DNA from 2 places in the Pseudonocardia sp. C8 genome. Region 1 is predicted to be linked to the other one. Evidence: riboswitches for the same ligand, from Rfam matches in the RefSeq annotation. Region 1 holds a riboswitch; the other holds the start of a gene.
What was found. Region 1 has a riboswitch for thiamine pyrophosphate ahead of thiO (glycine oxidase ThiO). Riboswitches for the same ligand answer to the same signal wherever they lie in the genome.

Region 1 (10,889 bases):
CCGGTCGCGAGCGCCGGCCGATCATGCCGCGTCGCGGCCCGGAACCCGGCGCTTTCCTGGGGGAACGGCCCGTTCACCCGGCCGGCCGCCGGGCGTGACGCCGATCACCCGAATGCCCACCGGCCGATCGGGCTCGGGGCCGCAGAACCTGCACGCGCACTGCCGTCCCGTTAATCTCGACCGACATGATTGCTCCCGAGCAGGCCGGATCTCCGGTGTCCGGTGCTGCACGCTCCGAGCCGGCCGCCGATGCCGGCGACCCGTCCTACGAGATCGTGGTCCCGGACCCGGCCGACGGGGTCGACATGTGGCGGCTCGCCGTCGAGTCGCGGACGCTGGACGCGAACTCCCGCTACGCCTACGTGCTGTGGTGCCGCGACTTCGCGCGCACCTCGGTGATCGCCCGCCGGGACGACGGCCGCGCCGTCGGCTACGTCACCGGCTACCTGCGCCCGCAGGCCGGGCGCACCCTGCTGGTCTGGCAGGTGTGCGTGGACCCGGTCGCGCGGGGCGCCGGGCTGGCCGGCCGCATGCTCGACGCGGTCTGGGACCGGGCGGTCGCCGACGCGGGGGTGGACCGGATGGAGACGACCATCACCCCGGACAACGAGTCGTCCATCCGGCTTTTCAGCTCCTTCGCCGGACGCCATGACACGTCGATCGAGCGCGAGGACCTCTTCGGTCCCGAGCTGCTCGGCGACTCCCACGAGCCGGAGCATCTGTACCGCATCGGCCCGATCGCACGCTCCGCCGGCGTGCAGGACACAGAGGGTGGAACGACATGACCGTTTTCGAGGATCTCGAGTCACAGGTCCGCAGCTACTGCCGCAACTGGCCGGTCGTCTTCGACACGGCCAAGGGGAGCCGGCTGACCGACGTCGACGGCAACTCCTACCTCGACTTCTTCGGCGGTGCCGGGGCGCTCAACTACGGGCACAACCCCGACGAGCTCAAGAAACCGCTGATCGACTACCTCACGCGCGACGGCATCACGCACGGCCTGGACATGTACACCCGGGCCAAGGGCGAGTTCCTGGACACCTTCCAGGAGATCATCCTGGGCCCGCGCGGGCTGGACTACAAGGTCCAGTTCCCCGGCCCGACCGGTGCCAACGCCGTCGAGTCCGCGCTCAAGCTGGCGCGCAAGATCACCGGCAAGGAAGCGCTGATCAACTTCACCAACGCGTTCCACGGCATGACCCTGGGCGCGCTGTCGGTGACCGGCAACTCGATGAAGCGCGGCGGCGCCGGCATCCCGCTGGTCCACTCGACGCCGATGCCGTTCGACAACTACTTCGACGGCAAGGTGCCCGACTTCCTGTGGTTCGAGAAAGTGCTCGACGACGCCGGGTCCAGCCTGAACGAGCCGGCCGCCGTCATCGTCGAGACCGTGCAGGGCGAGGGCGGCCTGAACCCGGCCCGCATCGAGTGGCTGCAGGGCCTCGAGGACCTGTGCCGCCGCAAGGAGCTCCTGCTGATCGTCGACGACGTCCAGATGGGCTGCGGCCGCACCGGCCCGTTCTTCTCGTTCGAGATCGCCGGCATCAAGCCGGACATCGTCACCGTCTCGAAGTCGATCTCCGGGTACGGCCTGCCGATGGCGCTCGTGCTCATCAAGCCCGAGTACGACCAGTGGGGCCCCGGTGAGCACAACGGCACCTTCCGCGGCAACAACCCGGCCTTCGTCACGGCCACCCACACGCTGCGGACCTGGTGGACCGACGACACCCTCGAGAAGGAGACCCTCCGCAAGGGCGAGAAGATCGAGGAGGGCTTCCAGAAGATCATCGCCGAGAACCCCGGCGCCGAGATGTTCGCCAAGGGCCGCGGCCTGGCCCGCGGGATCCAGTTCGAGGGTGACGGGCTCGCCGAGAAGATCGCCGGCAAGGCCTTCGAGCAGCGGATGCTGCTGGAGACCGCGGGCCCGAACGACGAGGTGCTGAAGCTCCTGCCACCGCTGACGACCACCGACGACGAGATCGACGAGGGTCTTGCGATCATCGGCGAGTCCGTCCGAACCGTCATCGGGAGCTGATAGCCATATGATCGTCCGTACTCTCGACGAGATCACCGGGACCGAGCGCGACGTCGAGCCCGAGCACAAGCAGTGGCGCAGCAAGCGCATCGTGCTCGCCGGCGACAAGGTCGGGTTCTCGGTCCACGAGACCGTGCTCCAGCCGGAGACGGTGAACGACTTCTGGTACGCGAACCACATCGAAGCCGTCTTCGTCACCGAGGGTGAGGGCGAGCTCTACGACAAGGACAACGACGTCACCTACCAGCTCAAGCCCGGCTCGATGTACCTGCTGAACGGGAACGAGCGCCACCAGCTGCGCCCGAAGACGCTCATGCGGACCGTCTGCGTCTTCAACCCCCCGGTGACCGGCCGGGAGGTGCACGACGAGAACGGCGTGTACCCGCTGATCGTCGAGGACTGACCCGGATCCTGCGCCTGCCGGCGTAGCCCAGCTCACTGCGTGGGGCGTTTCCGCTGTGCTACAGCGGGGACGCCCCCGTCGTGGTTTCGAGACCACGACCCGTTCGAAGGGAATGACCGCAACACCGGACGAGGAGGAATGTCCATGACAGCCGTGGTCGGGAGCGACGCCCGCACCCGGGTCGACCGTTACTACACGCGGGTCTCCCGCGAGCCCGCCTTCATCGAGCGGGCGGAGCCCACCGTCTGGGGAGACCGCTCGAGCGCCGGGATGTTCGGGGCGCAGGAGCTCGACGCGCACGAGCGCGACGGCTTCGTGCAGGTCCCCGGCCTGCTCACCGGCGAGGAGGTCGCCTTCTTCCAGGCCGAGCTGGACCGGCTCGCCAACGACCCCGCCGTCCGCTCGGACGAGCGGTGCATCATCGAGAAGTCCTCCGACGAGGTGCGGTCGATCTTCGAGGTCCACCGGATCTCGTCCGCGATCGCGCGCCTGGTCCGCGACGAGCGGGTGCTCTCCCGCGCCCGCCAGATCCTGGGGTCGGACGTCTACGTCCACCAGAGCCGGATCAACTACAAGCCCGGGTTCGGCGGCGGTGGCTTCTACTGGCACTCCGACTTCGAGACCTGGCACGCCGAGGACGGCATGCCGACCCCGCGGGCGGTCAGCTGCTCGATCTCGCTGACCGACAACCACCCGTACAACGGCTGCCTGATGATCATGCCCGGTTCGCACCGGACGTTCGTCTCGTGCGTCGGCGAGACCCCGGAGGACTACTACCGGACCTCGCTCAAGGAGCAGGAGATCGGGACCCCGGACAACGACTCGATCACCGCGCTGGCGAACCGGCACGGGATCGCGATGATGACCGGGAAGGCCGGTTCGGCGACCTGGTTCGACTCGAACTGCATGCACGGCTCCGGTGACAACATCACCCCGTACGCGCGCTCGAACATCTTCCTGGTGTTCAACAGCGTCGAGAACGCGTGCGTGGAGCCGTTCTACGCCCCGAAGCCGCGTCCGGCCTACATCGGTGCGCGGGACTTCACCCCGGTGCGCTGACGCGAGCACGCACCCAACGCGCTAACCACCACAAGCTCATCAGTTGACGGCGGCGCCCGTCCCCGGGAAGCGGGGCGGGCGCCGTCGCCGTTTCAGGCCAGGGTGACCGGCGCGAGCGTCGGACGCTTGGGCCGGTACCCGTCGCCGGTGTGCGCGCCGCGCAGCCGCTTGCGGACGTAGGGCATCACGTGCCGGGTGACCCAGCGCAGGTCCTCGACCTGCCGGGTGCGCCACGGCGTCGGCCCGGCCTCGGGCTCCGGCCACGGCGCCCGCCAGTCCCCGGCCGGCTCGCCGAGCGCCTCCAGCACCCGCCAGGCCACCCGCTCGTGCGCGTGCGGCACCAGGTGCAGCCGGTCCGGTCCCCAGGCCCGCGGGTCGGCCAGCGCGTCCATCGCCCAGAGGTCGACGACGCGGCAGCCGTGCCGCTCGGCCGAGGCCCGCATCAGCTCGTTGTAGCAGGCGATCCGGCCGCGGAGCCGCCGTATGAACGGGTGCATCCGGCGCAGGTCGAACCCGGTGAAGATCAGCACCTCGGCCCCGGTCGCGACCAGCCGGCCCAGGGCGGCGTCGAAGCGCGCGGCGAGGTCGTCGGTGTCGCAGGTCCAGCCGATGATGTCGTTCCCGCCGGCGCAGAACGTGATGAGATCGGGGCGGATCGCCTCGGCGACCGGGATCTGGTCGGCGACGATCTGGTCCAGGACCTTCCCGCGGACGGCGAGGTTGGCGTACCCGAAGCCGGGGTGCCGCGCGGCGAGGGTCTCGGCGACCCGGTCGGCCCACCCGCGTGGCCGGCCGTCCTCGGTGAAGTCGTCGAGGCCCTCGGTGAAGCTGTCCCCGAGTGCGACGTAACTCCGGTGCTGCACGTGCACCGCCCCCCTTCGGCCCTGATCCGTGCCTGCTCCTTGCCTGTTGTTCACCGGACGGAAGTCCTGCGTTACTTCAATGATCACGCCTCGTCGCGGTGCGCGCCAACTCGCCTGCGTCGACCCCGGCACGGGGATAGGGCACCCTGAGCGGGGTGACCCACGATCCCGCCCCGCGTGCCGCGTCCCGGGAGGACCCCGGTCTCGCCGAACTGCTCGGCGGGCGCGGCGGTGCGGTCGACGCGTCCGTGCCCGTGGTCGGCTTCGTGCTGGCGTGGGTCATCGCCGGGTACCTCGGCTCGGCGTACCCGATCAACTGGGGGGCCGCCGCGGCGATCGTGTCGGGGGCCGGGGTCGCGGTCTGGCGGCTGGCCCGCGGCCGTAAGCCGCGGGCGGTGCTGCTCGGGCTGGCGGGGGTGGTGGCCGCCGCCGGCATCGCCCTGCTCACCGGGCGGGCGTCGGACTTCTTCCTGGTCCAGATCGTGTCGAACGTCGGCAGCGCGGTCGCCTGGGCGATCTCGATCGTCGTACGGTGGCCGCTGCTCGGGGTGATCGTCGGGGGGCTGCTGGGGCAGCGGACCCGCTGGCGCCGGGACCCGGACCTGCTCCGCGGGTACCAGCGGGCGTCCTGGGCGTGGGTCGGTCAGTACCTGGTCCGGCTGAGCGTGTTCCTGCCGCTGTGGGCGGCCGATCAGGTCGTGCTGCTCGGGCTGGCGCGGACCGTCCTCAGCCCGGCGCTCGTGGGGCTGAGCGTGCTCGTGTCGTGGCCGTTGCTGCGCACGGCGCTGCCGGACGATCACCCGGGAATCCGTCACCCCCGGTGACGGGACCGGTCCGGGCTGCGACTAGAATCGTGATTTTACCGTGACCTCGATCGGGTGACGTGAAGGTCGTCACTTCCGGTGATCGTCTGATGCGTTTCGCGCCGCTCCGACGTTCTCACCCGTGGAACCGCCGCCCCACGATGCCACTGCAAGGAGCCATGCCACACCAGCGCCCCCCGGAGCCCAGCCGCGGTGATGTCGACCGGCGCGTTCCCGGACCCACCCGCCCCGTCCCACCGGCCACCGGTCGCCCGGTCGCGTCCCCGGACGCCCCCCAGGTCCCGCAGCCGCGCCGCGCCGCACCCGCCCGGCCCCCGCACGCCGGTCCCGGCGTCCCGCCGGCGACCCCGCCGGGCGGCCAGCGGCCGACCCGGGTGGTCCCCGGCCCGGGCGTCCCGCAGGGGACCCCGCCGGGCGGATACCCGCGGACCCGCGCGATGACCTCCGCGGCCGCGCCCACCGAGCTGAGCCCGGCCTCCGGTCCCGGTGGCCCGAACGGGCCGGTCGGAGCCGGCCCCGGAAAGGGATCCGACGCAGGGAAGGGGCCCGGCTCCGCCAAGGACGACGGCTCCGGCGAGACGACCTCGCTGAAGGCCGAGCTGAGCCCGACGAAGATCGCGGCCGGCGCCGGCGCCGCGGTCGTCACGGCGATCCTCGGCTCGTTCCTCGGCGCGGTCGGCACCGTCCTGGGCGCGGCGCTCGGCTCGATCGTCACCACGCTGGCCACCACGCTGTTCACCCGGTCGATCGAGGTGAGCAAGGACAAGGCGGTCGTGCTCAAGCAGAAGGCGGTCGCCCGCAAGGGCAAGGGCGTCGCCGAGGGGACCGTCGCCGCGGCCCGGCAGTCGGCCGGCCGCGGAGCCGCGGGCCCGACCGGTGAGGAGACCGTCCTGCTCGACCCGGCGCACGCGCCCGGCCGGCCGCGCACGGCCGCGGCGTCCGGTGCGGGACTCGGCGGGTTCCGGCGGGTCCGGGTCACCCGCCGGGCGATGATCGTGTCCGCGGTGCTCGGCGTCGTCACCTTCGGTGTCGCGATGTTCCTGATCACCGGCATCGAGGTCGTCAAGGGCTCGTCGCTGGCGGGCCACGGCTCCGGCACCTCGATCGGGAACGTCGTCCGCGGTGCGCCTCCGGCGGAGGCCCCCGACCGGGGCGGCGAGAACGGTGCCACCGACCCGTCGAGCTCGGAGAGCGCCACCTCGACCAGCGAGGCGCCGACCGGTACCTCGGAGCAGTCGACGAGCACGAGCCCGAGCACCGGCGAGTCGGCGCAGCCCGGCAGCGGCTCCGAGTCCGGGAGCAGCAGCGACCCGCTGCAGAACGGGCTCGACCGGATCGTCCCGAGCCAGGAACCGGACTCCGGTCAGCAGTCCGGGGAGGACGGCGGCGCCGCCCCCACCAACTGAGACGGCACGACGCGCGCGGCGCCGGTGGGCAACGGCCCACCGGCGCCGTCGTGTGTGCGGCCCGGAAGTGCGTGCGGAGGCCGGCCCCGACGGAACGGTCCCGACCCCGTTCATACGGGGCTCAGCGGGCGAGGCGGGCCTTCAGCCGGGCGGCAGCAGCCTGGGGGTCGTCGGCACCCGTGATGGCGCGGACGACGACGATCCGGGTCGCCCCGGCCTCGAGCACCGCGTCGAGGCGCTCCTCGTCGATCCCGCCGATCGCGAACCACGGCCGCTCCGGGGCCCGCCCGGCGACCGTGCGGACCAGGTCGAGGCCCGGCGCGGGGCGGCCCGGCTTGGTCGGTGTCGGCCAGCAGGGGCCCACGCAGAAGTAGTCGACGCCGTCCTCGCCGGCGGCGGCCAGGGTCTCGTCCGGGCTGTGCGAGGACCGGCCGACGAGCACGTCGTCGCCCACGATCCGGCGGGCCCAGGCCACCGGCAGGTCGTCCTGGCCGAGGTGCAGCACGTCGGCCCCGGCGGCCAGCGCGACGTCGGCCCGGTCGTTCACCGCGAGCAGCGCGCCGTGCCGGCGGCAGGCGTCGGCGAGCACGTCCAGCGCGGCCAGCTCGGCCCTCGCCTCGAGCGGCCCGTCCGGTCCGCCCTTGTCCCGGAGCTGGACGATGTCGACCCCGCCGGCGAGTGCGGCGTCGGCGAACGCGGCCAGGTCGCCCTGCTCGGTGCGGGCGTCGGTGCAGAGGTAGAGCCTCGCCTCCTGCAGGCGGGCGAGGCGGGTGGAGCGGGTATCGGTGTCGGACACGGCCCGCACGCTACGGCGTACGCTGGAGGTTCGTAGGTGAGAGCCACGGGAGCCCGGCGAACGGGCTGAGAGGGGACCTCGGAAGCGGTCCCGACCGTCGAACCTGATCCGGGTCATGCCGGCGCAGGGAGTGAGGTGGGCAGAACCATGACCAGGCGGCTGGCCGTCGCCGGAGCCGGTGCGATCGGGCTGTCCGTGGCCCGCGAGGCCGCGCACGCCGGATGGGCCGTGACCGTGTTCGACCCGGCCCCGGGCAGCGGTGCGTCCTGGGTCGCCGGCGGGATGCTGGCCCCGGTCACCGAGGCCTGGCCGGGCGAGGAGGACCTGCTGGCGCTCGGGCTGGACTCGGTGGCGCGCTGGCCGGAGTTCGCGGCCGCGCTGTCCGCCGAGGCGGGAACCGACGCCGGGCTGCACCCGGCGGGCACCGTGGTCGCGGCGACCGGCTCCGGTGACCGCGACGAGCTGACCGCGCTCGCCGGGTACCTGGAGTCGCTGGGCCGGCCGGTGCAGCGGCTCACCGGTCGCGAGCTGCGCCGGCTGGAGCCGGCCATCGGTCCGGACGTCCGCGGCGGCCTCTCGGTGCCCGGCGACCCCTCGGTGGACAACCGCCGGCTGCTGGCGGCGCTGCGGGCCGCGTGCGGGCGGGCCGGGGTGACGGTCGACGAGCGTGCGGTCGCCGCGGTGCGCGACGACGGCGCGCGGGTCACCGGGCTCCGGCTCGCCGACGGCACCGAGGTCGCGGCCGACGTGGTCGTGGTCGCGGCGGGGGCGCACTCGTCGTCGTTGCACCCGGTGCTGGAGGGCCTGGTCCGGCCGGTGAAGGGCGAGGTCCTGCGGCTCACCCGCCGGCCCGGTGCGCTGCCGCCGCCGGCCCGCACCGTCCGGGCGCTCGTCGACGGGCGCCCGGTGTACGCCGTCCCGCGGGTCCTGCCGGGGCACGGTGACCTCGTGGTCGGCGCGACGACGGCGGAGAACGGCTTCGACACCGACGTCACCGTGGGCGGGGTGCGCGACCTGCTCCGGGACGCCGAACGGATCCTGCCCGGGATCGCGGAGTACGCGCTGACCGAGTCGGCGGCCGGTCTGCGACCGGGCAGCCGAGACAATGTTCCCCTCATCGGCCGAATCGGGCCGGAGGGGCTGATCGCCGCGACCGGGCACGGCCGCAACGGCATGCTGCTCGTCCCGGTGACGGCGGCCGCGGTCGCCGCCGTGCTGCGCGACGCTGCCGTGCCCGATGCCGTGCGGGCCGCCGACCCGCGCCGCTTCACCTCGGTCGCGGCCGAGAGGAGCTGACGATGGTGATCCTGCTGAACGGCGAGAGCCGCGAGATCGAGGACGGGACCGACCTGGCCCGGGTCCTCACCGACGCCGGGCTGCCCGAGCGGGGCGTCGCCGTCGCCGTGGACGGCGAGGTCGTGCCCCGGGCGTCCTGGCCGGGGTACGTGCCGGCCGACGGCGCACGGGTCGAGGTGCTGACCGCGGTGCAGGGAGGATGACGATGGACAAGCTCGCGTTCGGCGACCACCTGTTCGACTCCCGGCTGGTGATGGGCACCGGGGGTGCCACCAACCTGGAGATCCTGGAGCGGGCGCTGGTCGCGTCCGGCACCGAGCTGACGACCGTGGCCCTGCGCCGGGTCGACGTCGTCGGCGGGACCGGGCTGCTGGACCTGCTGCGCCGGCTCGGGATCCGGGTGCTGCCCAACACCGCGGGCTGCCGGACCGCCGCCGAAGCCGTGCTGACCGCACGGATGGCCCGGGAGGCCCTCGAGACCGACCTGGTCAAGCTGGAGGTCGTCGCGGACGAGCGCACCCTGCTGCCCGACCCGATCGAGCTCCTCGACGCGGCCGAGCAGCTCGTCGAGGACGGCTTCACCGTGCTGCCCTACACCAACGACGACCCGGTGCTCGCCCGGAAGCTGGAGCAGGCCGGGTGCGCCGCCGTCATGCCGCTGGGGTCGCCGATCGGGACCGGGCTGGGCATCCGGAACCCGCACAACATCGAGATGATCGTCGAGGCGGCGGGCGTCCCGGTCGTGCTCGACGCCGGGATCGGCACCGCGTCGGAGGCCGCGCAGGCGATGGAGCTGGGGTGCGACGCCGTCCTGCTCGCCACCGCGGTCACCCGGGCCGCGGATCCGGAGCGGATGGCCCGGGCGATGCGGCTCGGCGTCGAGGCCGGCTGGGACGCGCGGCGAGCCGGCCGGATCCCGCGCCGGTACTGGGCCCATGCGAGCTCGCCGGAGCGGGAGGACTGACAGGGGTGCAGCGGGTCCGGGTCACCGGTCGCGGGGACGCAGACCCAGATCCGACAGTTCCAACGCGGCCAGCCGGGCGACGACGTCCGGGTCGCCGGACCGCCACGCGGCCGCCGGGTCGGGGACGACCCGGGTCAGCGTCCGCACCGGGACCCGGGCCAGTGCGCGGAGCGCGAGCAGGTTCGGCGCGGACCCGCGCGCGGCCACCGCGGCACCGGCGCGGCGGGCGTAGCGCAGCCGCAGCGGCAGCCAGCCGAGCAGCACCGGGAGCAGCAGAACCAGCGGGACGACGACCAGCGCCCCGGTCGCGAGCATGGCCACGGTGTCGCCGAACTCGCGGCCCGCGGCGGCCAGGTCCGCGCCGGCCCCCGTCGCGGGGGCCAGCGCGCGGGCCAGATCCGGCCCGACGAACGGGATCGAGGACACCGCCCCGCCGACCCCGGTGAACGCGCTCGTGACCCGGTCACCGGCCGCGACCAGCGACTCGCCGGGCCCGCGCAGCGCCAGGAGGCCGTCGCGCACGACGACCCCCGCGGTCACCGCCAGCACCGCCCACCCCAGGGCGAGGACGTCCGCGAGGACCTGGCGGGCCAGACGGCCGGGGCGTTCGGCATACCACCGCATCGGCCCTGTCTACCGCCCCGCCCGGTGCCCTGCGCGCCGCGGTCGCTCCCGCTACAGCAGCCCGAGCTTCGTCGCCGCGTAGACGGCCTCGGCCCGCCGGGACACCATCAGCTTCCGCATGAGGTTCCCGACGTGGAACTTCACCGTGGTCTCCGAGATGAACAGCTCGGCCCCGATCGCCCGGTTCGACAGGCCGCGGGCCAGCAGGCGCAGCACGTCCAGCTCCCGGTCGGTCAGCCGTTCCCGGTCCGGCATCCCGCCGGACAGCGACCGGACCATCGCCGACGCGGAGCGGGCGTCGAACGCGCTCTCGCCGCGGGACACCGCCCGGATGGCCCGGACCAGCTCGGTGGTGTCGACGTCCTTCACGACGTAGCCGCGCGCCCCGGCCTGCACCGACTCGACGACGAGGCGGTCCTCGGCGAACGTCGTCAGCACCAGCACCCCGATGCCCGGGTGCTCGGCGCACAGCCTGCGGCAGACCTCCAGGCCGTCGGGCTGCGGTCCGGAGGAGAGCTTGAGGTCCAGCAGCACGACCTGCGGGCGGCCGGCCGCGACGGCCGCGAACGCCTCCGGCACGCTGCCCGCCTCGCCGACGACGCGCAGGTCCTCCTCGCGT
Region 2 (10,889 bases), 3.8 Mb from region 1:
GCCACGGCGGTGGCGGAGAAGCTGCTCTCCGACCACGGGCTGCGCGGGCAGTTCGACGCGGTCCTGTCCGTGGAGGACGCCGGTCTCTGGAAGCCGGCCCGGGCCCCCTACGAGTACGCGCTGCGGACCTGCGGGGTCGCCGCGTCCGAGGCGGTCATGGTCGCGGTGCACCCGTGGGACCTGCACGGCGCCGGCCGGGTCGGGATGGCGACCGCGTGGCTGGACCGGGCGGGCGAGACCTGGCCGGGCCACCTGGACCCGCCGACCCACACCGTGCGGGCGCTGCCGGAGCTGGCGCCGCGGCTGGCCTGACCGGGCCGGGCGCCGCCGGAGCAGGCGGCGCGGCCGGTTCCGGGGGTCAGGCCCGCAGCGCGTCCAGCAGCTCCGCCTCCACGGCGGCCAGGCGCGGGTCGGTCAGCACCGTCCGCGTCCGCGGGCGGGGCAGGTCCACGACGACCTCGGTCCGCACCGTGGCCGGGCGCGGCGAGAACACCAGGACCCGGTCGGCGAGGAACGCGGCCTCCCGGACGTCGTGCGTGATGAGCAGCATGGTCCAGCCGTAGCGGGACCGCATGTCCTCGAGCCACTCCTGGGTCTCCAGGCGGGTGATGGCGTCCAGCGCGCCGAGGGGCTCGTCGAGCAGCAGCGCCGAGTGCCCGCCGACCACGGTCCGCAGCAGCGCCGCCCGCTGCCGCATCCCGCCGGAGAGCTCGCCCGGCCGGGCGTTCTCGAACCCGGCCAGGCCGAACGGTGCGAACAGCGCCCGCGCGCGCTCGCGGGCCTCCCGCCGGGGCACCCCGGCGACCTCCAGCCCGAGCGTGGTGTTGTCCAGCACGGACCGCCACGGGAACAGCAGGTCCTGCTGCGGCATCAGCCCGAACGGCGCCCCGCGCACGGCGGTGTCGTCGACCTCGACGGTGCCGCGCACGTCGGCCCCGTCGAGGATCCCGGCCAGCGCCCCGAACAGCGTCGACTTGCCGCACCCGGACGGCCCGACGATCGCGACGAACTCCCCGGCGACCACGTCCAGCGAGACACCCGACAGCACGTCGAGGTCGCCGTAGGACACCGACAGGTCCCGCACCGCCACCTTCACCGGTGATCACCCCGGTACCAGGGCGTGACCAGGCGTTGCACCAGGTAGGTGAGCCCGAACAGGGCCACCGAGAGCACCGCGGTCACCCCGACCGCGGCCAGCACCAGGTCGGTGCGGAACTGGTTCTTCTGCAGCTGCATGAAGATCCCCAGCCCGGCGCGGGCGCCGACGTACTCGGCGAAGATCGCCCCGGTGACCGCGTAGGTGATCGCGATCCGCAGCGCGGTGAAGAACGACGGCAGCGCGCCCGGCAGCCGCACGTAGCGGAACCGCTGCCAGCGGCTCGCGCCCATCGAGCGCAGCAGGGCGGTCGCCGACCGGTCGGTCGCGGCGAACCCCTCGATCAGCCCGACGGCGACCGGGAAGAACGTCACCAGCGCGATCACGAGGACCTTCGGCAGCAGCCCGAAGCCGAACCAGAGGATGAGCAGCGGGGCGATCGCCACCACCGGCAGGGTCTGCGAGGCCACCAGCAGCGGGGTCAGGGCGCGGCGCAGCCACGGCGAGAAGTCGACCGCGACCGCGATCGCCCAGGCCACGGCCAGCGACACGGTGAAGCCGATCGCCGTCACCTGGATCGTGGGCAGCGTGTTCGCCCACAACGCGGACCGGAACGCCCAGCCCTGCTCGACGACCCGCAACGGCGACGGCAGCACCTGCGGCCGGACACCGGTCAGCGTCACCGCGAGCTGCCAGGCGACCAGCAGCGCGGCGACGAGCAGGGCGGCGGGGGCGAGGCGGCGGGTCATGGCGCGAGCAGGTCGTTGGTGAACCACGTCGTGAAGTCGGGCTTCTGCCGGACCGGTTTCCCGTCCGGGCCGGCGACCGTGCCGGTGTCGTAGAGGAATCCGGAGAACCGGGCCCACTGCTCGGGGGTCTGGTGCCCGACCCTGCCCTGCGGGTCGCGCAGGAAGCTCCCGGCGAGCATCGCGGCGCCGCGGTCGACGAGCTCGTCGGAGGTGAACGCGCCCGGGTTGGCCTCCTTGAGCATCCGGGCGGCCGTGGCCGGGTCGTCGGCGGCGAGCCGGTAGCCGCGCTGCACGGCCTGGACGAACGCGCGCGACCGGTCGGGGTCGTTCTTCAGCACGGTGGAGTTGGCGATCAGCAGGACGTTGTAGGCGTCCGGGAAGCCGTAGTCGGTGTAGCGGAAGGTCTTGACCGGTTCGCCACGCAGCTGCGCCTCGATGCCCTCGACGTTGACGAACGGCTCGGTGAAGTCGGCCTGGCCGGCGTAGAGCGCCTCGTAGGCCGCGGTGTTGAGCACCTCGGTGCGGAACTCTCCGCGGCCGCCGTCGGCCTTGATCACGGCCTGCATCTTCGGGATCTCCCCCGGACCGCCGAACCCGGCGTACACCTTGCCGTCCAGATCGCGCGGGCTCCGGATGTCGTGCCGGTCGGCCTTCACCGCGATCTCGGTGGCCCAGTGCTGCAGGATCGCCATCACCGAGGTGATGTCGGCGCCTGCGGCCTTCGAGAACGTGAACGAGTCCTGGAAGCTGATCCCGAAGTCGGCGGCCCCGCTGGCGACCAGGGTGTCCGGCGAGGTCGCGTTGTAGGGCAGGAACTCGACGTTCAGCCCGGCCTCGCGGAAGTACCCGGCCTGCTGGGCGGCGAACAGGCCGATGTGGTTGGTGTTGGGCGTCCAGTCCAGCGCGACCCGGATCGGCGGCCCGCCGGGCTGCTGCGGCGCGGTCTCGCCGGCCGCGCAGCCGGACAGCGCCAGCAGCAGCGCGACGAGCAGGACGAACGGACGGGCACGTGACAGCACGAGGACGGGCCTCCCTACGCCGGTGTCAACCGGATCAGGTTCGAACGGTCGACGGCCGGTCCTGCCGCCCTCTCAGCCTCGGTGCGCGGGCTCCCGCGGTACGGGCGATCACTCTACGCGGGTGCGACCGCCCGGACCACTCCCCGTGGGTGACGGACAGTGATCGTGGTCGGCCGGTCGGCCCACGGCTCAGCCGGATCGTTATCCTCCGGACCCGAACGACGACGCTGCGTGACGGCACGTGAGGAAGGACGACATGGCGGTCTCCGGCCCCCGCGGGCGCTCCCCGTCCGACCCGACGGCCGCGCTCGTGCGCGTGGCGCTGCAGGCGGGGGCGACCCCGGTGGCGCACGTCGACGTCGCCGCCCTGCTGTCCGGGATCTGCGTGGCGCTCGTGCCGGCGGCCGGGGTGGCGGGCGCGACCCTGCTGCTGCGGGAGCCGGCCGACCCGCGCGACCCCGAGGGGCGGCGGGTGTTCGGGTCGGACACCGCGGCCACCCGGCTCGGCGAGCTGCAGCGCCGGGCGGACGCCGGTCCGGGGCCGGCTGCCGAGCGCGGCGACCGCGTGCTGCTCACCCCCGACCTCACCCGGTCCGGGCCGCCGGAGCTCGCCGCGGCGGCGGCCGGCTGCGGGCTGGTGCGGTCGCTCACGGTCCCGGTGCCGCTCGCCGGCCGCCCGGCGGGGGCGCTGCAGCTGCTGGCGCGCGCAGGGCCCGGTGGCGACCGGCTGACCGAGCACCTCGCCACCGGGCTGCGGCCGGTGGCGGCGGCACTGGCGGCCCGGATCGGCGACGTCCGCGAGCTGGCCCGGCTCGAGGCCGAGGTCGCCCGGGCGGCGGAGCGGGCCCAGGCCCGGGTGCCGGCGCCGCGGCTCCCGGAGGTGGAGCGCACCGGACCGATCCCGCACGTGCCGGCACCGCGGCGGGCCCGGCACCGCCGGCGGGATGCCTGAGGCCCGGCGGCCGAGGGCCGAAGCAGCAGCACTGAGGCCCGGCGGCCGAGGGCCGAAGCACGCAGCACCGACTCAGCGCCCGGGGTCCTCCCCAGCCGCCCGCTCCCCCTGCACCTGGACGTGTTCCTGCAGGTAGGACGACACGCGCTGGCGGCTGACGCCGAACAGCCTGCCGATCCCGGCGATCGTCTCGCCCTCATCGTGCAGCGCGACCGCCTCCTCCCGGCGGAACCGCCCGCCGACGGCGCCGAGGCCGTCGAGCGCGCGGGTCACGCTCTCCACGATCAGCGGCCGCTTCTCCCGCGGCACGATCTCCCGCCAGCCCAGCCCCTCGGCGCGCAGTGCCTGCAGTTCCCGCACCCGTTCCCGCGCGGACTCCAGGTCCGCGATCGACGCCTCCAGCTGGGCGCCCAGCGCGGCCAGTGCCGCGTCGGCGCCGCCGGGCGCCGCACGCGCACCGGCCGTCCGGTCGCCGTCCCCCGCCGTCGTCACGCCACGGAGCCTACGGGTCCCTCATCGCCGGTCCGGTGCGACGCGTACCGTGACAGCCGCAAGGGGGGTTGCGCCCCTGGAGGGGTCACTCGCGGCGCCGGTCGCGGATCGGGAGGAACGGATGGCGCGCTACGACGTCGTCATCGTCGGTGGCGGCTCGGCCGGCGCTGTGCTGGCGAACCGGCTCAGTGCCGATCCGGCCCGCCGCGTGCTCGTGCTGGAGGCCGGCCGGCCGGACCACCGCTGGGACCCGGTGATCCGGATGCCGGCCGCGTTGTCCCGGGCCTGGGGCAACCCGCGTTACGACTGGTGCTACACCACCGAGCCTGAGGCGGGCCTGGCCGGCCGACGGCTCGCCGTCCCGCGAGGGAAGGTGCTCGGCGGCAGCAGCAGCATCAACGGCATGGTCTACCAGCGCGGCCACCCCGGCGACTACGACCGGTGGGCCACCGGCGCGGGGCTGGCCGGCTGGAGCTCCGCGCACTGCCTGCCCTACTTCCGGCGCCTGGAACGGCGACTCTCCGAGCACCGCATCGCGTTCGACGCCGACGGCCACGGCCCCCAGATCCTCGAGCGGGCCCCGGCCGGCGGGCTGCTGAACGACGCCTTCCTCATCGCGGCCCGCCAGGCCGGGCACGCCGTGGTGGACAACGTCAACGGGCCGGTGCAGGAGGGTTTCTCCCGCACCGAGCGGACGATCTTCCGCGGCCGTCGGTACTCGGCCACCGACGCCTACCTGCATCCGGTGTCGACGTCCCGGCCGAACCTGCAGGTCCGGACCGGGGCCGCCGTGCGGGAGCTGTTGTTCGACGCCCGGGGCAGGCGGGTGACCGGGGTCCGGTTCCGCGCCGCGGACGGATCCACACACGACGTCGACGCGGGCGAGACGATCCTCTGCGCCGGTGCGATCGCCACCCCGCAGCTGCTGCAGGTGTCCGGGATCGGCGATCCGGCACACCTGGCCACGCTCGGGGTCGAGGTCCGCGCCGCGCTCGGCGGGGTCGGGGAGAACCTGCAGGACCATCTCGCGATCCACCTGCAGCACTCCTGCCTGCAGCCGGTCTCGCTGTCCACGCACCGACGCGTCCACCGACTGCCCGGTGCCGCCGCCCGGTGGGTCGTCTCGGGCACCGGCATCGGGGCGAGCAACCACTTCGAGATCGGCGGGTTCGCCACGACCTCGCTCGGCGCCGGGATCCCGGACGTCATGATGCTCTTCGCCCCGGTGGCGATGCGGTTCGCGCCGGACGTGCGGCCGACCGGGCACGGGTTCGAGCTGCACGTGAGCGTGATGGCCGGCGACGCCCGCGGCACCGTGCGGGCCGTCTCACGCGACACCGCCGTCCCGCCGGCGCTGCGGATGAACTACCTGGCCACCGCGGACGACCGCCAGCGCTGGGTGGAGGCGGTCGCCATCGCGCGGGACGTCCTCGCCCAGCCTGCGTTCGCCGGGCTGGGCGGGGGCGAGACCTTCCCGGGACCGCGGGTCCGTGCCCCGGAGCAGGTGCTCGACTGGGTCGCCCGCAGGGCCCAGAACGGCCTCCACCCGACGAGCACCGCGCGGATGGGCACCGGCGAGGGCGCCGTCGTGGATCCGGCGACGATGCGGGTGCACGGTGTCGGCGGGCTCCGCGTGGTCGACGCCTCGGTGTTCCCGGACGTGCCGAACGCCAACACCTACGGGCCGGTCGTGATGGTGGCCGAGCGGGCGGCCGACCTCGTCCTCGGGAACACACCGCTGCCGCCGGACCCGCCGATCACCGCGGCACCGCCCGACCGGGCGGGTGCGGCCGAACTCGTCCGGCACTGAGACACGGACGGGGCGGGGATCCGCAGTGGATCCCCGCCCCGTCCGATCAGGTCTGTACGGGCCTCACTCCCCGCTCTGGACCTCGACACCCGACTCACGCAGCTTGTCGGCGTGAGCACGGCCGTGGTGGTTGCAGAACAGGAGTTCCCCACCGGAGGGCAGGATCGCGCGCACCTTGGCCGCCGCACCGCAACGGTCACAGCGGTCGGCGAGGGTCAGTTCGGGCCGGGTCAGCGTTTCGGGCTGCATAGCGGTCTCCCTCCGTCGCGGCGGCGGGGCTCGGGCGGCCCCTCCGCCGTATCACTGTGACGACCGCACCAGGCGGATCGCCCACACCTAAACAGACGCTTGAAGCCCCTGCACGTGTTCCCGGGGCGCGTCGCGACGACCGTCACGTTTCGGAGGTTCCGATCCGGGGTCGGTGACGCCGCGATGTACCCGCGGTGACCGATTGCGTATGAAGTTGACTACGCGTGAATCATGAGGGGACGGAGCCGCTCGTGCAAGCGCTCGACGTCGCCACGGTGTGTCGCCGTATCGTGACCCAGGTGAGCGCTCGGCCGATCGGAGACCGGATACCCGCTCCGCTCCTCTTCCTGGCGGGCGGGACCACGATGTACGTCGGTGCGGCACTCGCCGTAGGCCTGTTCGACCGCTTGGCGCCGTCCGCGGTGGCCGAGCTGCGGCTGATCGGAGCAGCGCTGGTCCTGCTGGCCTGGCGGCGCCCCGGCCGGGACGCCTGGCGCGGTGTCCGGCTGGTCCGGGCCGGCCTGTTCGGGCTGGCCACGGCGCTGATGAACGTCGCCTACTACGAGGCGATCGCCCGGCTCCCGCTCGGCACCGCGGTGGCGATCGAGTTCACCGGCCCGGTGCTGGTCGCGGCCCTGGCCTCGCGCCGGTTCCGGGACGTCGGGGCGGTCGTGCTGGCCGCTGCGGGCGTGCTGCTGATCGCCGACGTCCGCTGGTCCGGCAGCCCGTCCGGTGTGCTGTGGGCGCTCGGCGCGGCCGCGATGTGGGCGGCCTACGTCCTGTTGGGCAAGCGGGTCGCGCGGGCCGGCAACGGGATCGACGACCTGGCGACCGGGTTCGCGGTCGCGGCCGTGCTGCTGGCGCCGCTGCTGCTCGCCGGCGGCGCCCGGTCGGACACCGCGTTCGGTGTGGCGAACCTCGCACCGCTCGCCGATCCGCGGGTGCTCGCCCTGTCCGTCGGGCTGGGGGTGCTGTCGTCGGTCGTGCCGTACGTCCTGGACCAGGTCGTGCTGCGCCGGGTCGGGCAGGCCCGGTTCGCCGTGCTGCTGGCGCTGCTGCCGGCGACGGCGACCCTGATCGGGCTCGTGCTGCTCTCCCAGCTGCCGGGCGCGCTGGAGGCCCTCGGCATCCTGTTGGTGATCGCGGCCGTGGCGCTGCGGTCCCGGGACGGCGACGAGCCCGTCCCGGAGCCGGCGGGCGACCGGGTGCGGACCGGCGACACCGGCCCCCTCCCGGGCTGACCGCTCCGGGGCGGGCGGGAGCGGTCAGCGCCAGGAGCGCAGGGTCGCGATCCGCTCCTCGAGCTGCTCGATGGTCGCCATCGCGACCGGCGGCCCGCCGCACGCCTTGCGGAGCTCGTTGTGGATCGCGCCGTGCGGCTTGCGGGTCTTGTGGTTGTGCAGCGCGACCAGCGTGTTCAGCTCCTTGCGCAGCGTCTGCAGCCGCTCCCGGACGCTCACCGTGCCCCGCTGCGACGGCGGCGGGGGCGTCGGCTCGGTCGCCGGCGTCGCGCGGGCCTGGGCCCCGGTGCGCGGCGAGCCCTTCTCGATCCACTCGGCCTGCCGCTTCGACAGCAGCGTCCGCACCTGCTCGGGTTCGAGCAGCCCGGGCAGCCCGAGGTAGTCCTCCTCGTCGGCGGAGTAGGTCGCGCCCTCGTAGATCAGCTGGTCGAGCTCGGCGTCGGCGCCCAGCGAGGTGAACGCCTTCTCCTGCTCGCCCGGTTCGTCCTTGACCTTGTTGGCCTCGACGAGCTCGGCGTCGTTCCAGGTCTCCTCGGGGCGCTGCGGCTTGCCGAGGACGTGGTCGCGCTGCGCCTCCAGCTCGCTGGCCAGCCCGAGCAGGACCGGCACGCTGGGGAGGAACACCGAGGCCGTCTCGCCGGGCCGCCTCGACCGCACGAACCGGCCGATGGCCTGGGCGAAGAACAGCGGGGTCGACGCCGACGTCGCGTACACCCCGACCGCCAGCCGCGGCACGTCGACGCCCTCGGACACCATCCGCACCGCGACCATCCACCGCTCCCGGGACTCGGCGAACTCGGCGATCCGGTCCGAGGCGCCCGCCTCGTCGGAGAGCACGACCGCGGGCCGGTCCCCGGTGATCCTCTGCAGGATCGCCGCGTACGCCCGCGCGGTCGTCTGGTCGGAGGCGATCACCAGGCCGCCGGCGTCCGGCATGCCGCCGTCGCGGTGGCTCTGCAGCCGCCGGTCGGCGGCGGCGAGCACGGACGGGATCCAGTCGCCGGACGGGTCGAGCGCGGTCCGCCAGGCCATCGCCGTCTGCTCGCGGGTCAGCGGCTCGCCGAGGCGCGCCGAGATCTCCTCACCGGCGCTGGTCCGCCAGTTGGAGGTGCCGGAGTAGGCCAGGAACACCACCGGCCGCACGACGTTGTCGGCGAGCGCCTCGGCGTAGCCGTACTGGTGGTCGGCGCGGCTGCGCGGGGCGCCGTCGACGTCCGGGACGTACTCGACGAACGGGATCGGGTTGTCGTCGGACCGGAACGGGGTACCGGTCAGCGCGAGCCGCCGGGTGGCCGGCTCGAACGCCTCGTAGACGGCATCGCCCCAGGACTTCGCGTCACCGGCGTGGTGGATCTCGTCGAGGATGACCAGCATCCGCCGGTTCTCGGTGCGGTTGCGGTGCAACATCGGGTGCGCCGCGACCCCGGCGTAGGTGACGGCGATGCCCTGGTAGTCGCGCGACGTCCCGCCGGTGGCGTTGCGGAACTCCGGGTCGATCGCGATCCCGGCGGAGGCGGCGGACGCGGCCCACTGGTACTTCAGGTGCTCGGTCGGGGTGACGACCGTCACCGCGTCGATCACCCGGTCGCGCAGCAGCTCCGCGGCGACCCGCAGCGCGAAGGTCGTCTTTCCCGCGCCGGGGGTCGCGACGGCGAGGAAGTCCCGCGGCGCGGTGGCGAGGTAGCGGGCGAGCGCGCTGCGCTGCCAGGCGCGCAGCGGGCGGGTCTCCGGCGACACGAGCTGGGCTTGCGACACACGTCTCCCCTGGTCCGTGGGTCGTTCCCGGACGGGAACCTGCGAGCCCCGCCGGCTTCGGGGGGTCGACGGCGACCGGCCGCGGGGCGCCGATCAGGGTAGCCCGGCGGCCGCCCCCTGCTCGGACGGGTGGGCGCGTGTCGGCGCCCACGCAGGTCAGGCCCGCGGCGCGCGTCCCGGCCGGGGACGGCGCGCCGTGATCACGAACGCCGGCGGCAGGTTCGCGAGCACCGAGCGCCCCACGACGACCTCCTCGAAGGCCTCCGCCAGCCGCTCCCGCAGCCGCCGGGCCGGGGGCAGCCGCCGGGTCCAGGTGTAGCCGAACTGGGTGAACGCGCCGTCCGGGTGCAGCGACCCGGCGAGCACCTCGGTGAGCCACGGGCGCTGCGCCGGGGAGGCGGCCCACGGCAGCCCGGAGACGATCACGTCGGCGCCGCCGAGGCCGCGTTCCTCCAGCAGCCGGGGCAGCTCGCCCGCGTCGGCGACGGCGACGTCGAGGCCCGGGTGCCGGTGCTGCAGCAGCTCGGCCAGCCGCGGGCTCAGCTCGATCGCGAGCTGGTGCCCGCGGCCGTCGAGCCGCCGCGCGATGACGTCGGTGAACGCCCCGGTGCCGGCACCCAGCTCGACGACCACCGGGTCGCCGGTCTCCGGCACCGGCGCGCCTGCGGCCGCGGCGAGCGCCGGGGAGCTGGGCAGGCAGGATGCGGTGCGCACCGGGTGACGGAGGAACTCGCGCAGGAACGCACCGGAACCGATGGGGGCGGTCGCGGGCCGGGCGGCGGGCGTCGTGGTCATCGGCACCACGCTGCCCGGTCCGCCTGACCGCCCGGCGACACCGGGGTGAACGCGCCGCGGCGGGTACGGGTGGGGATGATGGGCGGCGATGAGCACGCGCGATCCCAGCAGCCCGGCCGGCGACGCACCCGGGGCCGGGGACGGCTCGCCGGCCCTGCCGGCGGCCGGGTTGCGGCTGGCGGCCGCACTGACCGCCCGGCCGGCGGTGCTCCTGCGCCGCGGCGGGGCCTGGGCCGCCGCGCTCGGCCGGGTCGGGCTGGGCTGCTCCGCCGGCGAGCCCCGCGAGGATGCGGGCCCGCCCGGCGGCGGGTGGCTGCTGCCCGGTCCGGTGCGGCGGCGCGCGACGCAGGCGCTGCGCGTCACCACCGACGCCCTGTCCGGGCTGCTGGACGACGCGCAGGCCGGCCCGGACTTCCCGCTCCCGGCCCGGGACGCCGCGCGGCTGCGGGCCCTGCTGGGCGGCACGCCGGGTTCCGCCGGCGCCCCGCCCGGCCCCGCGGCTCCGCTGCGCCCCGGCGGCCCGGCCACCCCACCCGGCCCCGCGGCTCCGGCTCCCCCCGGCGGCCCGCCCCGGTCGGTTGCCCGCACCGGTGAGCCCGCCGGCCCCGGCACCCCGTCCCCCGGCGACGGCCCGGTCCGCGGTCGCGACGTCGCCGCCACGCCGGGGGCGGTCGTCCTCCGCACCCCGGTGTTCGAGCTGCTGCAGTACCTGCCGGTCACCGAGCGGGTGC

Region 2: another riboswitch for thiamine pyrophosphate. It lies ahead of H7X46_RS10575 (ABC transporter substrate-binding protein); the one in region 1 lies ahead of thiO (glycine oxidase ThiO).

The regions. Positions count from the first base shown of each region.
Region 1 covers NZ_JACMTR010000002.1:5,951,592-5,962,480, forward strand. The annotation lists gene ectA (diaminobutyrate acetyltransferase) at 186-785, shown strand; gene ectB (diaminobutyrate--2-oxoglutarate transaminase) at 782-2,035, shown strand; gene H7X46_RS28310 (ectoine synthase) at 2,043-2,438, shown strand; gene thpD (ectoine hydroxylase) at 2,583-3,497, shown strand; gene H7X46_RS28320 (SGNH/GDSL hydrolase family protein) at 3,590-4,360, opposite strand; gene H7X46_RS28325 (DUF3159 domain-containing protein) at 4,516-5,184, shown strand; gene H7X46_RS28330 (hypothetical protein) at 5,343-6,590, shown strand; gene thiE (thiamine phosphate synthase) at 6,712-7,395, opposite strand; TPP riboswitch at 7,431-7,517, shown strand; gene thiO (glycine oxidase ThiO) at 7,534-8,682, shown strand; gene thiS (sulfur carrier protein ThiS) at 8,685-8,885, shown strand; gene H7X46_RS28350 (thiazole synthase) at 8,888-9,646, shown strand; gene H7X46_RS28355 (hypothetical protein) at 9,668-10,270, opposite strand; gene H7X46_RS28360 (response regulator) at 10,322-10,889, opposite strand, start outside.
Region 2 covers NZ_JACMTR010000002.1:2,106,454-2,117,342, reverse strand. The annotation lists gene H7X46_RS10590 (haloacid dehalogenase type II) at 1-312, shown strand, start outside; gene H7X46_RS10585 (ABC transporter ATP-binding protein) at 359-1,096, opposite strand; gene H7X46_RS10580 (ABC transporter permease) at 1,093-1,845, opposite strand; gene H7X46_RS10575 (ABC transporter substrate-binding protein) at 1,842-2,864, opposite strand; TPP riboswitch at 2,859-2,971, opposite strand; gene H7X46_RS10570 (hypothetical protein) at 3,121-3,816, shown strand; gene H7X46_RS10565 (hypothetical protein) at 3,889-4,308, opposite strand; gene H7X46_RS10560 (choline dehydrogenase) at 4,430-6,118, shown strand; gene H7X46_RS10555 (hypothetical protein) at 6,182-6,367, opposite strand; gene H7X46_RS10550 (EamA family transporter) at 6,658-7,608, shown strand; gene H7X46_RS10545 (DEAD/DEAH box helicase) at 7,633-9,363, opposite strand; gene H7X46_RS10540 (class I SAM-dependent methyltransferase) at 9,520-10,158, opposite strand; gene H7X46_RS30375 (hypothetical protein) at 10,247-10,889, shown strand, end outside.